One region of the Hydrogenophaga electricum genome, then DNA from elsewhere that is predicted to be linked to it. Evidence: predicted binding sites of a transcription regulator. Region 1 holds the regulator's gene; the other holds the start of a gene.
What was found. Region 1 encodes NrdR, which represses ribonucleotide reductase genes. Its sites were predicted from a motif close to CACNANATNTNGTG; they were not measured.
Positions count from the first base shown of each region.

Region 2: the regulator NrdR is predicted to act here: its motif matches at 2,867-2,880, upstream of QQK43_RS07200 (ribonucleoside-diphosphate reductase subunit alpha).

Region 1 covers NZ_BSPB01000001.1:54,118-61,912, reverse strand. Annotated here, with positions in the region: gene QQK43_RS00285 (DUF349 domain-containing protein) at 1-2,303, opposite strand, end outside; gene QQK43_RS00280 (lytic transglycosylase domain-containing protein) at 3,045-3,965, shown strand; gene glyA (serine hydroxymethyltransferase) at 4,231-5,475, shown strand; gene nrdR (transcriptional regulator NrdR) at 5,570-6,019, shown strand; gene QQK43_RS00265 (GspH/FimT family pseudopilin) at 6,156-6,680, shown strand; gene QQK43_RS00260 (GspH/FimT family pseudopilin) at 6,787-7,350, shown strand; gene pilV (type IV pilus modification protein PilV) at 7,352-7,795, shown strand, end outside.
Region 2 covers NZ_BSPB01000008.1:17,161-24,955, forward strand. Annotated here, with positions in the region: gene QQK43_RS07185 (sensor histidine kinase) at 1-563, shown strand, start outside; gene QQK43_RS07190 (sigma-54-dependent transcriptional regulator) at 560-2,038, shown strand; gene ampD (1,6-anhydro-N-acetylmuramyl-L-alanine amidase AmpD) at 2,022-2,630, shown strand; gene QQK43_RS07200 (ribonucleoside-diphosphate reductase subunit alpha) at 2,997-5,906, shown strand; gene QQK43_RS07205 (ribonucleotide-diphosphate reductase subunit beta) at 6,064-7,233, shown strand; gene QQK43_RS07210 (histone) at 7,435-7,795, shown strand, end outside.

The DNA.
Region 1 (7,795 bases):
TCCCAGGCGCCAAGCACCTGAGTCAGCACCTCGCCGTGCGCCTGCGCCGCCAGCTTGCGCAGCGCCAGTTCGGCCTGTTCCTGCGCCTGACGCTGGGCCCGGAAGGCCGTATCGCCCAGTCGCGGCCCCCGCGCCTCGCGAGGCGCGCGCCCCCAGCCGGCGTCATCGCGCGGGGCCCGCCCACCATCGCGCGCGCCCCGGTGATCGCGGCCAGGCCGGCGCTCGTCGCGCGCCGCCGGTTCGGCCTTCTTCATGCCGGGACGGTCATCACCGCGCATGGCCACGAGTTTGCGGGCCGGCTGCGACGGGGCGACCGCAGCCGGCGTGTCCTCCGAAGCTTCGGACGAACCGGCAGACACGGCGGCGTCGGCACCTGCCGGGGCGGCAGCCGCCGCCTCGGCCTGACCCTTCAAGGCCTGTTCCAGCGCCTGTTGCGCTTCCCGGATGCGCTGGGCGTCACCCGCGTTCGCCGCAGCTTCCAGCGCCTTGGCCGCCTCCAGCACCCGCTGATCGTGGGCGCTGACCGCCGCCGCCACCTTCTCGCGTTCGCTGCTTTTGCGGGCAAAGGCTTCGTCGATGGGTTTGCGGAACGCGTCCCACAGCTTCTGCTCCTGCTTGCGGTCCAGTGGCACCGCCTGCGCCTCGGCCTGCCAGCGCTGTTGCAAGACCTTGACCGCATCGATGCGCAACATCGGCGCGGCACCCAGCGCAACCGCCTCGTCAATGAGGGCCCGGCGTCGCTCCAGACTCGCCGCCTGCGCCGCCTCCAGGCGCGCATGGGCCTCGTGCATGACGGTCTTCCACTGCGGCTGGATATCGGCAAACGCCTTCTCGCTCAGATGGCCAGCTTCGCGCCAGCGCTCGGCGAAGGCATGCAACTCGCGCACCTGGCGCTTCCAGTCTTCATCCTGCGCATGGGCCTGGGTCCAGGCACGCACCTCGTCCATCAAGGCCTGCCGCTGGGCTTTGCTGGCGTCCGCCTGCTGGCGCACCTGCAACAGCCACGCCTCCACCACCTTGTGCGCCTCGGTGCAAGCGGTATCGAAACGTTTCCACAGAGCATGGTTGGCGGCCCCGCCCTGATCGGTGGTCTTCCATTGCTCCCGCAGGCCACGCAGCGTTTCCTGCATCTTGCGGCCGCCCAGACGCTGACCCCCAGGCGCCTTGAGCAGCCCCTCCGCCTTGGCCACCAGCTCTTCGCGCAACTGGTCGGCGCGCCAGCGCTGCCAGCCTTCGAGTTCGCCAGCCTGCGCCAGCAATGCTTGCGCCCGGGCCTCAAGGGCCGGGCTGATCAGGCGCCCATGGCTCTTGAGCAGGCCCCGCGCCTCGGCGGCGACTTTGGGAGTGGCCTTGCCGTGGCCTTCTGCCAGTTCGCGCTCCAACTGGGTCAGGGCCTTGGTCACCTCGGCTTCAGCCTGGGCCCGGCGCTCCGTCACCACCTGGGCATCCTGCGCAACCCGCTCATCGGCAACGACCACGGACTCGCCGCGTGCCACACGCAGTTCATCCGCCCACACCGGCACGGCGGGCAAGGGGGCTTGCGGATCGGCGTCGGCCGCCACGGCTTGCGCCAGCGCAGCCTCGAAAGCATCCCACACCAGCTGCAGCTGGCTGCGCGAGGCTTCCAGCATGGGAGGGAACTTGGTCTCGACGCTGGCCCAGTGCGCATCCGTTGGCAATGCCTGTACCTGCTGCTGCCACGCCGAGACATCGGCACGCAAAGCCTCCACCACCTGCTGCGCTTCGCGCCAAGGTTTGGTGGAGAGCACCTCGATGCGCTGGGCCAAGAGCACAGCGGCCTCGCGTTCGACCTGCACGCGGTGCTGCAAGTCTTCCACCGCCTTGATGCGCTCGGCCAAAGCCTGTTTCAGCCCGACCAACGGTTCGCGCGACAGCGGCGCCCCTGCCCGCGCAGCGTCGCGCTGCCAAGCCATGGCGTCGGCCAGGTTCATGCGCGGATGGTCGAGCAGCGACTGTGCTTTTTGCGCCCATTCGGCGGCGATGTGCTCCTGCGCCTTCTGCCGCTTGAGCTCGTCCAGTTTTTCCTTCAGTGGCTTGGCCGCCCCCCGGTCGCGGTGCGACATCTCTTTGAACACCTCGTTCATCACCTCCAGATCGGGGTCCGTGGCCAGCCACTCGCGCAGCCGGGCGGCACGCTCTCCCGAGGTCGGCGCAGAAAAGGCACCACCGGTGACGGCATCCAGCGGATGGGACGGAGAGGCTTTGGGGACAGCGGGCGAGTTCACGGCAGGTAAATGATCAGAGGGTGCGCCGTTTCTGGAGCGCAAGGAAAACAGAGACATGATGGGCAGACCAACGGGCTCGATAGACGTCGAGCAAAGGAAGCAACCCGCTATTGTCGCTGCGGATTGCCTGGCTTGCTGAAACGAGCGCCCGTGGAGCCCCCAAAACAAGAAACCCCGGTGGGCTGAACCCACCGGGGTTGACGGCGGGCAAACTGCACTTGCCGTCGGTTTTGGCGGAGAGGGTTGGATGCCTCGCCAGCCTGGAAGCAAGAGATTGCTCCCGTGGGGTTCCGGTTTCAGACTTCGTGCCTGAGGGACCGGACAAGCCTCGCTCTTGCAAGGCACCCCCAGATTACGCCCATTCCGCGGCGGTTTCAACCACCTCAACAACCGCCTGTCGCGTCGGACTCACGCCAGCGCATCGACCGCCTCTGGCAGACCGCCCGCACTGGGCTCACCGTCCCGCGGGCGACGCCCAGCCCGGGAACACCCGACGAAAGGCCTCCATCCACGCCCCTCCGCCCGACGCCGCATGGATGCTGGCGAGCGCGCCACAGGAATGAGATCACCCCCAAAAAAACATAACTTTTAGAAATATTAAACGGTATCCAAATCATTGACTTGACATTTGAATCTCCCTATCATCCGGCCCGCTTTGACCCATCCCCGGGTTATCCCGCACCGCTGCCGAATACGGCTAAGTCGATGGACCGGCTCCATGAGGCCCGTCCAGATCGATGGCGACCCAATCAGCCCTGCCGAGCCAGACCGGCCGACAGGACCCGAAAGGAGCACGACATGACAGCGATGAGCCGGAGCCAGAGCCTGCAAGCCCCGCTTGCTTCCCTGGCCCAATCCATCCAAACCGCCGCCCAGGACGTCTGCCAAGGCTTTCTGGACGTGACCCGCAACAGCATGGCCCTGCTGGGCACTGTCCTGGCCACAGGCCTGATCCTGATGGCCGCCCATGGCGATCTGCGTGATCGCGCCGAAGACCGGCTGCTCGGCTGGCTGCTGGCGCGACAAGAGTCGGCAGCGGCCCAGGAACAGGCCCAACAGGCTTTTGTGCCGCCGGCAGAACCCGAGGCGGCCCAGCGCGTAACAGCCGCCCTGCCCCACGAGTTGCCGCAACCCCAAGCCAAGGTGGCTTACTGGCTCAGCCGCAAATACCGGGTCGCACCCGAGCCGCTGAGCGTGCTGGTGGCCGAGGCCTTTGAGATTGGCCGCAAGGCGCAGTTGGATCCGACACTGATTCTGGCCGTCATGGCCATCGAATCTCGCTTCAATCCCTTTGCCCAAAGCCCGGTGGGTGCCCAGGGCCTGATGCAGGTGCTCACACGCGTGCACACCGACAAATACGCCGGCTTCGGCGGCCAGTTGGCTGCGTTCGACCCCGTCAGCAATCTGCGCGTCGGCGTGCAGGTACTGCAAGACTGCATCCGCCGCGCGGGCTCGATCGAAGGCGGCCTCAAACTGTACGTGGGCGCGATCACGACAGACGGCAGCGACTACATCAACAAGGTAATGGCAGAGCATCTGCGCATCCAGAGCGTGGCGCTGGGCAAACCCATGCCCACCACTTTCCCGGTCTACCGGTCCCTGCCGGTTTCGGCCCCGGAAACCGCCACACCCGCCGAACCCGTGCCGGCCGTGCCCTCGGACACCGCAGCATCGTCGCCGGCGCTGCCCCCGAACGAAGCACCCGCCGTTCAATCCTGAGCTCACTCACCCGATCTCTGTGAACGGGATCGGCACGAGGTGAGCGCCTCGGCTAAACTAGCAGCGTGCGCAACTGGCGATAGGCGCCGGGTTTGTTCCGTGATTTCGGAATCCCGGTCGCTGACGTGGCCCCCCAGCTTCTGCAGCCTGGGACAACCACTGGGAAGCGCACCGCCCGTCTCGCGGGCGATCAGCCGTTCGCCTGGGCAGTCCCTGCCGCTCACCCTGAGCGCGTGGGGTCCACGTCACCCGAGACTGCCAAACCATGTACGACCGCAACATCCTCATCGAGCAAACCGATCCCGAGCTGTTCGCCGCCATCCAGGCCGAAAACGCCCGCCAGGAACACCACATCGAACTGATTGCCAGCGAAAACTACGCCTCGCCGGCCGTGATGGCCGCCCAGGGCACCCAGCTGACGAACAAATACGCCGAAGGCTATCCGGGCAAGCGCTACTACGGCGGCTGTGAATTCGTCGACATCGCCGAACAACTGGCCATCGACCGCATCAAGCAACTCTTCGGCGCCGACGCCGCCAACGTCCAGCCGCACTGCGGCGCCTCCGCCAACGAAGCCGTGTTTCTGGCCTTCCTCAAGCCCGGCGACACCATCATGGGCATGAGCCTGGCCGAAGGCGGTCACCTCACGCACGGCATGCCGCTGAACATGTCGGGCAAGTGGTTCAACGTCGTGTCCTACGGCCTGAACGACAAGGAAGAGATCGACTACGACGCCATGGAAGCCAAGGCGCGCGAGCACAAGCCCAAGCTGATCGTGGCAGGCGCCTCTGCCTACAGCCTGCGTATCGACTTCGAACGCTTTGCCAAGGTCGCCAAGGAAATTGGCGCCATCTTCATGGTCGACATGGCCCACTACGCCGGCCTGATCGCTGCCGGCGTGTACCCCAACCCGGTGCCGTTCGCCGACGTGGTGACCTCCACCACGCACAAGAGCCTGCGTGGCCCGCGCGGCGGCTTCATCCTGATGAAGGCCGAGCATGAGAAGGCCATCAACAGCGCCATCTTCCCCGGCCTGCAGGGCGGCCCGCTGATGCACGTGATCGCCGCCAAGGCCGTGGCCTTCAAGGAAGCGCTGAGCCCCGAGTTCAAGGCCTATCAGCAGCAAGTCGCCAAGAACGCCCAGATCGTGGCCGAGACGCTGACCTCGCGCGGCCTGCGCATCGTCAGTGGCCGCACCGAGAGCCACGTCATGCTGGTCGACCTGCGCGCCAAGGGCATCACCGGCAAGGAAGCCGAGGCCGTGCTGGGCAGCGCCCACATGACCATCAACAAGAACGCAATCCCGAACGACCCCGAAAAGCCGTTCGTGACCAGCGGTGTGCGCATCGGTACCCCGGCCATGACCACCCGCGGCTTCAAGGACGAAGAAGCCCGCCTGACTGCCAACCTGGTGGCCGACGTGCTGGACAACCCGCGCGACCCGGCCAACATCGAAGCCGTGCGCGCCAAGGTCAACGCGCTGACCGCCCGCTTCCCGGTCTACAAATGATGTCCGGGCGTCGTCTTGCCCCTGGAGCGCTCGTTTCGGCGGGCACGACGACGCACAGCCACGCCCGTATCACCGGGCAAACCGCAGGCTGATCATGAAATGCCCTTTCTGTGGTCATCTGGAAACCCAGGTCGTCGAGACCCGGGTTTCCGAAGATGCGGACTTCATCCGGCGCCGCCGACAGTGCGGACACTGCGAAAAACGGTTCACCACCTACGAGCGGCCGGAAGTGAGCTTTCCAGCCGTGGTCAAAAAGGATGGGCGGCGCGTCGACTACGTGCCCGCCAAACTCCGCGCGTCGTTCACCCTGGCGCTGCGCAAACGCCCGGTGAGTACCGAGCAGGTCGATGCAGCCATCGAACGGATCGAAGAAAAGCTCCTGAACCTCGGCGCACGCGAGGTACCTGCCACCCGGCTGGGCGAAATGGTCATGCGCGAACTCAAGAAGCTCGACAAAGTGGCCTATATCCGCTTTGCCAGCGTCTACCGCAGCTTCGAAGACATCGACGACTTCCGGGCACTGGTGGATGAAGTGCGGCGCTGACGATTCGCCACCGTCTGCGATATTCCACACAATTGACCATTGATGTGAATTTCTTGGCGCAATTGGCGCCAAGAATAGCCCGATAAATCTTGCGCTTGGCCTAAATTCAGGCTCATAAGATTTCAGGGGGAACGTCATGTCATCTCGCCAACACAGTCTGTGTTGCTGCGGGCGTGGGTTCACGCTCGTGGAAATGGCCGTCACGCTGAGCATATTGGCCATCCTGCTCGGCATCGGGATACCGGCTTTCAGCAAAAGCCTGGCCGCGTGGCAGCGAGATCGCGCCACCAAGGCGCTCATCGCGCACATGCAGCTGGCCCGCACCGAAGCCATCAAACGCTCGCGCAGAGTCGTGATCTGCAACAGCAGCGACGCGTCAACCTGCTCCGCACCAGCCAATAAGGACTGGAAAAACGGCTGGATCGTCTTTGAAGACGACAACGCCAACGGCTTGCGCGACGCCGCCGAACCCCTCATGGCCGCTTCGGGGGCGTTTCCAGGCATTCAGTCCATGCAGGCCAACAACGCCATCAAGCGACTCGTCTACCAGCCCAACGGCCTGATGACATCGGGCATGAGCACGATGTCCGTGACGCCCCGCGCTGGACCGACTCAGAAGATCGTCATCAACCGGATCGGGCGAGTGCGGCTCGATCAGTGAGAAAAAAGTCAAACATCAACCGTTCATCTCACCGGAAAGCGCCGCATGTCTGCCAGACGCAAACCTTTGACTACGGCCCACCTACATTGCAAGGTGGAGCCTACAAGTGAAATACCCTTCCTGCCCTTTCGCCCTCCGAAGCCGCCACCAACGGGGTTTTACCCTGGTGGAGCTGCTCGTGACCATCGTCATCATCGCGATCCTCGCGACGCTGGGTGTCCCCAGCTTCACACAGTTTTTGCGCAACTGGCAGCGCGACAGCGCGACCAGGGCATTCATGAGCCATGTTCAGTTGGCCCGGACCGAAGCGATCAAGACCTCGCGCAAGGTTGTGATGTGCACGAGCGCGAACGGCACGAGTTGCGCCTCTGGCGCCGGAAGCACCAACTGGAAACAAGGCTGGGTCGTCTTTGTGGATGCAGACAGCGACGACGATCTGGACACGAGCAAGGGCGACCGAATTTTGGCTGTCCGCAGCGGCTCTGCAGGCATTGCAAGCATGACCAGTTCAGACAACGTGGCCAAACTGACGTTTTTGTCCAATGGCCTGATGGGATCAAGTGCCACGACAGTGACCGTCACCCCGAGCGGGAGCAGCGGCCTCAAGCTCAACAAAATTGCCATTTCGCGGGTGGGCCGCACCAGCCTCTCGACAGAAGACCAAAGCTGAAATGAAGCCTTTTTCCAACCTGATCGCGCAAGCACGACGACAACGCGGTTCCAGCATGCTGGAAATCCTCGTCTCACTCTTGGTCATCTCTTTGGGGCTGCTCGGTGTCGCGGGGTTGTCTGCGGCCACTTTCAGCTACAACAAGACGGCCCAGGTCCGTTTGACCGGGCTGGGACTGGTCAACGATTATGCAGACAGAGCCAGAGCCAACATCTATGGATACGACCTCAATCAATACAACATCAATTTAACGGATACAACGCCAGATGAAATTGATGCGGCCCCCGATGAGGCGAGCGCAAGCACAGCAGCCACCAACGTCGCGCAAGATGACCGTCGCTACTTCATGACAGCAGCGAGCAACTACCTGCCTCAAGGAAAAGTGGTCGTCACCAGCGATCGAACAGTGCGAAGTATGGATATATGGCTGCTATGGAAAGAGCCT
Region 2 (7,795 bases), on a different contig from region 1:
TGGACGCGGTGGTGCGGCAGATCACCCAGGAATGGACCCGCCAGGTGCAGGCCGGCCCTGCGCTGGGGGTGCATCTGCACGCGCCCGGCAGCCACGTGGGCTTCGACCCGGAACACTTGCGGCGTCTGCTGGTGAACCTGCTGGACAACGCACGCCGGCACGCCAGCGGCCAGCCCGCCTCGATCCGCGTGATCACCCAGCCGGCCGGCACCGAACGCATCCGGCTCTCGGTCTGGAGCGACGGCCTGCCGCTGGAAGCGAGCGTGCTCAAACACCTGTTCGAGCCGTTCTTTTCCTCCGAGAGCCGCTCCAGTGGCCTGGGCCTCTACATCTGCCGCGAACTGTGCGAGCGCTACGGCGCCCAGATCGCCTACCAGCGCAGTGTGCTCGACCAGCGCGAAGGCAACGAGTTCTATGTGCTCATGCCCAGCGGCGCCCCGTCGCAGCGCCAGCCGGCCCAGCAAAGCCTGGCCTACCCGCCGGCCGACTCGCAGCCTCCCCGCTCGCGCCCCATGCTGAGCCGCCCCAGCGAGCTGCCCCCTTCTCCCCCGCCGACGCCATGAATGCCGCCCCCCGCGCCTCGGTCCTTGTGGTCGACGACGAGCCCGACCTGCGCACTCTCTACGAACTGACCCTGCTGCGCGAGGGGCATGACGTGACCTCGGCCGCCGACCTCGCCGAAGCCCGCCACAGCCTGGCGTCGCGGCACTTCGATGTGCTGATCACCGACATGCGCCTGCCCGATGGCCTCGGGCTGGAACTGTTGCGCGAAGTCCAGGCCGGGCAACGCCCGGAACGCACCATCGTCATCACGGCCTACGGTTCGGCCGAAAACGCCGTCGAGGCGCTCAAGTCCGGCGCCTTCGACTACCTCACCAAGCCCGTGGACCTCAAACAGTTCCGCACGGCCGTGGTGGCGGCCCTGCAGAGCCAACATGGCGCCGGCCACGCCACCGAAGCCACCGCGCCCGCCCGCGCGGGAGAACAGGCCCTGGCCCGCCTGGTCGGCACCTCACAGGCCATGGCCCAGATCCGTGCCCGCATCGAAAAGGTCGCCACCAGCATGGCGCCGGTGCTGATCCTGGGCGAGTCGGGCACCGGCAAGGAACTCGTGGCGCGCGCGGTGCACGAATGCAGCCACCGCGCCAGCGGTCCCTTCGTCGCCGTCAACTGCGGCGCCATCCCCGAAAACCTGATCGAGGCGGAGTTCTTCGGCGCCCGCAAAGGCGCCTACACCGGGGCCAGCGCCGACCGCGAGGGCTACTTCCAGGCCGCGCGCGGCGGCACCCTGTTCCTGGACGAAATCGGCGACCTGCCACTGGCCATGCAAGCCAAGCTGCTGCGCGTGATCCAGGAGCGGCGGGTCCGCCCCCTGGGTGGCGTGCAAGAAGAAGCGGTGGACGTGCGCCTGGTCAGTGCCACCCACCGCGACCTGGCCACCATGGTGCGGCAGGACGGCTTCCGACAAGATCTGTTTTACCGGCTCAACGTGATCGAGTTGCGCCTGCCGTCCCTGCGGGAGCGGCGCGACGATCTGCCGCTCCTGGTGCACGCGCTGCTGCGGCGTGTCTGCGACGAATACGGCCAGCCCGCCCCGGCGATCTCGGCCCAGGCGATGGCCTGGCTGCAGTCGCGCGAACTGCCGGGCAATGTGCGCGAACTGGAAAACCTCCTGCAGCGAGCCCTGGCCCTGTGCGACGGACAGACGCTGGCGCCCGAGGATTTCGGCGATGACAGCCCGGACACCGTGCCCGATCCGCTGCCACCCGAACCGCCAGCGACGCACCCAGCCCCGCCGCAGGAAACACCGCCGCCGGACGCTGCCTTGCCCGAACCCAGCGCGGCGCTGCCGGCAGACCTGCAGGCCTACCTGGACGACCAGGAGCGCCAGATGCTGGTCAAGGCCCTCAGGGAAACCGACTACAACCGCACGGCGGCGGCGGCACGGCTCGGGTTGAACCTGCGCCAGATCCGCTACCGCATCCAGCGGCTGGGCATTGCCCTGCCCTCGGACGGCGCCGATGCCTTCCGCGACTGACCCCGCCACAGCCCGCCGCGGGGGCGCGCACTGGCAGCAGGGCTGGCTGGCCGAAGCGCGTGCCTGCCCCTCTCCCAACTTCGGGCCGCGACCGGCGGGCGCGGTCATCGATCTCATCGTGGTGCACTCCATCAGCCTGCCTCCCGGCACCTACGGCGGGCCCGAAGTCGAACAGCTCTTCACCAACACCCTCGACTGGGACGCACACCCCTACTTCGCGACCATTCGCGGCCTGGAGGTTTCGGCGCACTTCTTCATTCGCCGCACGGGTGAATTGATCCAGTTCGTCAGCGCGGACGACCGCGCCTGGCACGCTGGCGCGTCGCACTGGCGTGGCCGCAGCCAGTGCAACGACGACTCCATCGGCGTCGAACTGGAAGGCCTCGAAGGCGAGCGGTTCGAACCGGCGCAGTACCAGGCGCTGGTGCGGCTGTGCCGCGCCCTCAAGACGCACTACCCCATCGACCACGTCGCCGGCCACGAGCACATCGCTCCCGGCCGCAAGCTGGACCCCGGACCGGGCTTCGACTGGCCCCGGCTGCGACGGTCACTGCGCTGGCCGCTGCACCGTTTTCCCGCCAGCGCCCGCTGAGCCTCGTCGAAGGCACCACCACCCAGCATTGGTGCGGCATTCCGGGGCAAATCGTCCTGCATCGCACGCGTCGCAAGGTATCCCTGGCCACAGCGCCCGGAGCACGGCACCTGCGGCCACGACCAGTCTCTCCAGCAAGCACCGGCGCGGGCCTTTGCCCGTCTCAATGACGCCCGGCTCACCGATCAAAGAAATTTCCCCACACACTACCGGTAGTGGCTTGAACCACGCATACACACCAGATATAGTGTGCCCTGCTCAAACACCTTGGTCCGCCACCGCCTCACGGCGATGCCCGCAGCGACCACCGGAAACGGCCATTGCCAGCCAGGACCGGCCCCCGACAACACCAACACAAGAGGAACCATGCAAACCACACCCTCCACCGCACCGTCGTCCGTCGCGCCCACGTTCCTGGCGGCAGGGCCTGGCGCCGAAACGCTTCAGGGCACGGCGTCGCCCTATGCCCACTACCAGATCATTCGACGCAATGGTGCGGTGGTGCATTTCGAGCCCGGCAAGATCGCGGTGGCGATGATGAAGGCCTTCCTGGCCGTGCACGGCACCCAGGGTGCGGCGTCCGCCAGCGTGCGCGAAACCGTCGACGCCCTCACCCAGAACGTGGTCCGTGCGCTGATGCGTTCGCGCCCGGGCGGCGGCACCTTCCACATCGAGGACGTGCAGGACCATGTGGAACTGGGCCTGATGCGTGGCGGCCACCACGAAGTGGCGCGCGCCTACGTGCTCTACCGCGAACGCCGCACCCAGGAGCGCGCCCGCCAGGGCGAGGCCACCCAGCCCGCCGAAAGCCTGTTGCATGTGATCGACCACGGTCAGCGCGTGCCCCTGGACCTGCCGCGCCTGAACGCGCTGATCGAGGCCGCCTGCGCCAACCTGGGCGCCGACGTCCAGGCCGCCCCCATCGTGGCCGAAACCAAGCGCAACCTGTACGACGGCGTGCCGATGGAAGAGGTCTACAAGGCCGCCATCCTGGCCGCGCGCACGCTGATCGAAAAAGACCCTGACTACACCTACGCCACGGCCCGCCTGCTGCTGCACACCATCACCAAGGAAGTGCTGGGCGAGGACGTGCCCGGCACCGAACTGGCGACCCGCTACGCCGACTTTTTCCCACAGGCCATCAAGAAGGGCGTCGAGGCCGAACTGCTCGACGACAAGCTGCTGCAGTTCGACCTGCCGCGCCTGGCGGCAGCCCTCAAACCGGAACGCGACCTGCAGTTCGACTACCTGGGTCTGCAGACCCTGTACGACCGCTACTTCCTGCATGTCAGAAAGACCCGCATCGAGCTGCCGCAGATCTTCTTCATGCGGGTGGCCATGGGCCTGTCGCTCAACGAGATCGACCGCGAAGCCCGCGCCATCGAGTTCTACGAGGTGCTGTCCTCGTTCGACTTCATGTCGTCCACGCCCACGCTGTTCAACAGCGGCACGCGCCGTTCGCAGCTGTCGAGCTGCTACCTGACCACCGTGCCCGACGACCTGGACGGCATCTACGAAGCCATCAAGGAAAACGCGCTGCTGTCCAAGTTTGCCGGCGGCCTGGGCAACGACTGGACACGCGTGCGCGCGTTGGGCAGCCACATCAAGGGCACCAACGGCGAATCGCAGGGCGTGGTGCCCTTCCTCAAGGTGGTGAACGACACAGCCGTCGCCGTGAACCAGGGCGGCAAGCGCAAGGGCGCCGTCTGCACCTACCTGGAAACCTGGCACCTGGACATCGAAGAATTCCTGGAACTGCGCAAGAACACCGGCGATGACCGCCGCCGCACCCACGACATGAACACCGCGAACTGGATTCCCGACCTGTTCATGAAGCGCGTGATGGAGAAAGGCGACTGGAGCCTGTTCTCGCCCAGCAACGTGCCCGACCTGCACGACAAGTTCGGCGCCGACTTCGAGCAGGCCTACCTGGCCTACGAAGAGAAAGCCGCGCGCGGCGAGATCAAGCCCTACAAGAAGATCCCCGCGACCGACCTGTGGCGCAAGATGCTCTCGATGCTGTTCGAGACCGGCCACCCCTGGATCACCTTCAAGGACGCCTGCAATGTGCGCTCGCCCCAGCAGCACGCCGGCGTGGTGCATTCGTCCAACCTCTGCACCGAGATCACGCTCAACACCAGCGACACCGAAACCGCCGTGTGCAACCTGGGCTCGGTGAACCTGCTTCGCCACCTGGTCGATGGCCCCAACGGCAAGGACCTCGACCACGCCAAGCTTCGCAAGACCATCAACACGGCCATGCGCATGCTCGACAACGTGATCGACATCAACTACTACGCGGTCAAGAAAGCCCGCGACTCCAACCTGCGCCACCGCCCGGTGGGCCTGGGCCTGATGGGCTTCCAGGACGCCCTGTACGAGCTGCGCATTCCCTACGCCTCCGACGCCGCGGTGGAATTTGCCGACCGTTCGATGGAAGCCATCTGCTACTACGCCTACTGGGCCTCGACCGAACTGGCCAGCGAACGCGGCCGCTATTCGAGCTTCAAGGGCTCGCTGTGGGACCGCGGCGTGCTGCCGCTCGATTCGCTGGACCTGCTGGCCCAGCAGCGCGGCGGCTATGTCGATACCAACCGCGCCGCCACCCTGGACTGGGACGCGCTGCGCCAGAAGATCGCGCGCGACGGCATGCGCAACTCCAACTGCGTCGCCATCGCCCCGACCGCCACGATCTCCAACATCATCGGCGTGGACGCCTCGATCGAGCCTTGCTTCGGCAACCTGTCGGTCAAGTCCAACCTCTCGGGCGAGTTCACGGTCATCAATGGCTACCTGGTCAAGGACCTGAAACGCCTGGGCCTGTGGGACGACGTGATGGTGATGGACCTCAAGCACTTCGACGGCTCGCTGCGCGCCATCGACCGCGTGCCGCAAGACATCAAGGCCCTGTACGCCACCGCCTTCGAAGTCGAGCCGACCTGGCTCGTCGAAGCCGCAGCGCGGCGGCAGAAGTGGATCGACCAGGCGCAGAGCCTGAACATCTACATGGCCGGCGCCTCGGGCAAGAAGCTCGATGAGACCTACAAGCTCGCCTGGCTGCGCGGCCTCAAGACCACCTACTACCTGCGCACCACCTCGGCCACGCAGGCCGAAAAGTCCACGGGCCGCGCGGGCCAGCTCAACGCGGTCTCGGCCCACTCGGCCGAAGTCGCGGCAGCGGCACCGGTGATCGCGGCGGTCGAGGCTGCCATCGAACCGGCCACCGACATCAAGTTCTGCGCCATCGACGACCCGGGCTGCGAGGCCTGCCAATAAACCCCAACGCCATGCAACGGGGTGTTCACGATCCGCCGATTCCATCGCGCAATCGATGCGACACAGCAACACCCCGCTCGCGCCACGAATGCAATGCCTTGGATTTAGTTGCCGTGGCTTCGAGACCCTTCGATAATCCGCTGAATTGGATGGACCTATGCTGACCTGGGACGATCACGTCACACCCACCGCCAAGCCCGCACCCTTGAACCCGGCTTCTCAAACGCCGGCCGTGCCCTCCGCTTCCTCCCTGTCATCGGCCCGTGCGCCAGTTGCACCGTCTGCCCGTGCCGACGGTCACAGCGAGCAGCGCCGCGTCAACGTGGCCGACAAGCGCATCATCAACGCCCAGACCGACGTCAACCAACTGGTGCCGTTCAAGTACAAATGGGCCTGGGAAAAATACCTCGCCACCTGCGCCAACCACTGGATGCCGCAGGAAGTGAACATGAGCCGCGACATCGCGCTCTGGAAAGACCCCAACGGCCTGAGCGAAGACGAGCGCCGCATCATCAAGCGCAACCTCGGGTTCTTTGTCACCGCCGATTCGCTGGCCGCCAACAACATCGTGCTCGGCACCTACCGCCACATCACGGCGCCCGAATGCCGCCAGTTCCTGCTGCGCCAGGCCTTCGAAGAGGCCATCCACACCCACGCCTACCAGTACATCGTGGAATCGCTGGGACTGGACGAAGGTGAAATCTTCAACGCCTATCACGAGGTCTCCAGCATCCGCGACAAGGACGAGTTCCTGATCCCGTTCATCGATGCGATCATGGACCCGAACTTCCACACCGGCACCCCCGAAACCGACCAGACCTTGCTCAAGAGCCTGATCGTGTTCGCCTGCCTGATGGAAGGCCTGTTCTTCTACGTCGGCTTCACGCAGATCCTGGCGCTGGGCCGGCAGAACAAGATGACCGGTGCCGCCGAGCAGTACCAGTACATCCTGCGCGACGAGTCGATGCACTGCAATTTCGGCATCGACCTCATCAACGCCATCAAGCTCGAAAACCCGATGCTGTGGACCCCGCAGTTCAAGGCCGAGATCAAGGAGCTTTTCCTCAAGGCGGTGGACCTCGAGTACCGCTACGCTGAAGACACCATGCCGCGCGGCGTGCTGGGTCTCAACGCCTCCATGTTCAAAGGCTATCTGCGCTACATCGCCAACCGGCGCGCCACGCAGATCGGCCTCGACCCCCTGTTCCCCAACGAAGAAAACCCGTTCCCCTGGATGAGCGAGATGATCGATCTCAAAAAGGAGCGCAATTTCTTCGAGACCCGTGTCATCGAATACCAGTCCGGTGGTGCCCTGTCCTGGGATTGACGCCTCTTCCGCTGCTTTCATGAACACCCGTTCACCGAAACCTTCCCACCCGCGTCTGCTGACCGGCTGGGCGGTTTCGTCACCAGATTCAACGCCCTGCCGCCATCCGTGGGTGCACCCGCCTGGCGGCAAGGCCTTGAATCGCTTCCGCGAAATGTTTTCGCGCGAAGTGCTCTTTGCAACTTGATCAAGGAGAAAACAATGGCAACTGCGAAGAAGGCCGCCCCGGCCAAGAAGGCCGCCCCGGCCAAGAAGGCCGCCCCGGCCAAGAAGGCCGCTCCGGCCAAGAAGGCCGCTCCGGCCAAGAAGGCCGCTCCGGCCAAGAAGGCCGCCCCGGCCAAGAAGGCCGCTCCGGCCAAGAAGGCCGCTCCGGCCAAGAAGGCCGCTCCGGCCAAGAAGGCCGCTCCGGCCAAGAAGGCCGCTCCGGCCAAGAAGGCCGCTGCTCCGGCGAAGAAGGCCGCTGCTCCGGCGAAGAAGGCTGCTGCTCCGGCGAAGAAGGCCGCTGCTCCGGCGAAGAAGGCCGCTGCTCCGGCGAAGAAGGCTGCTGCTCCGGCGAAGAAGG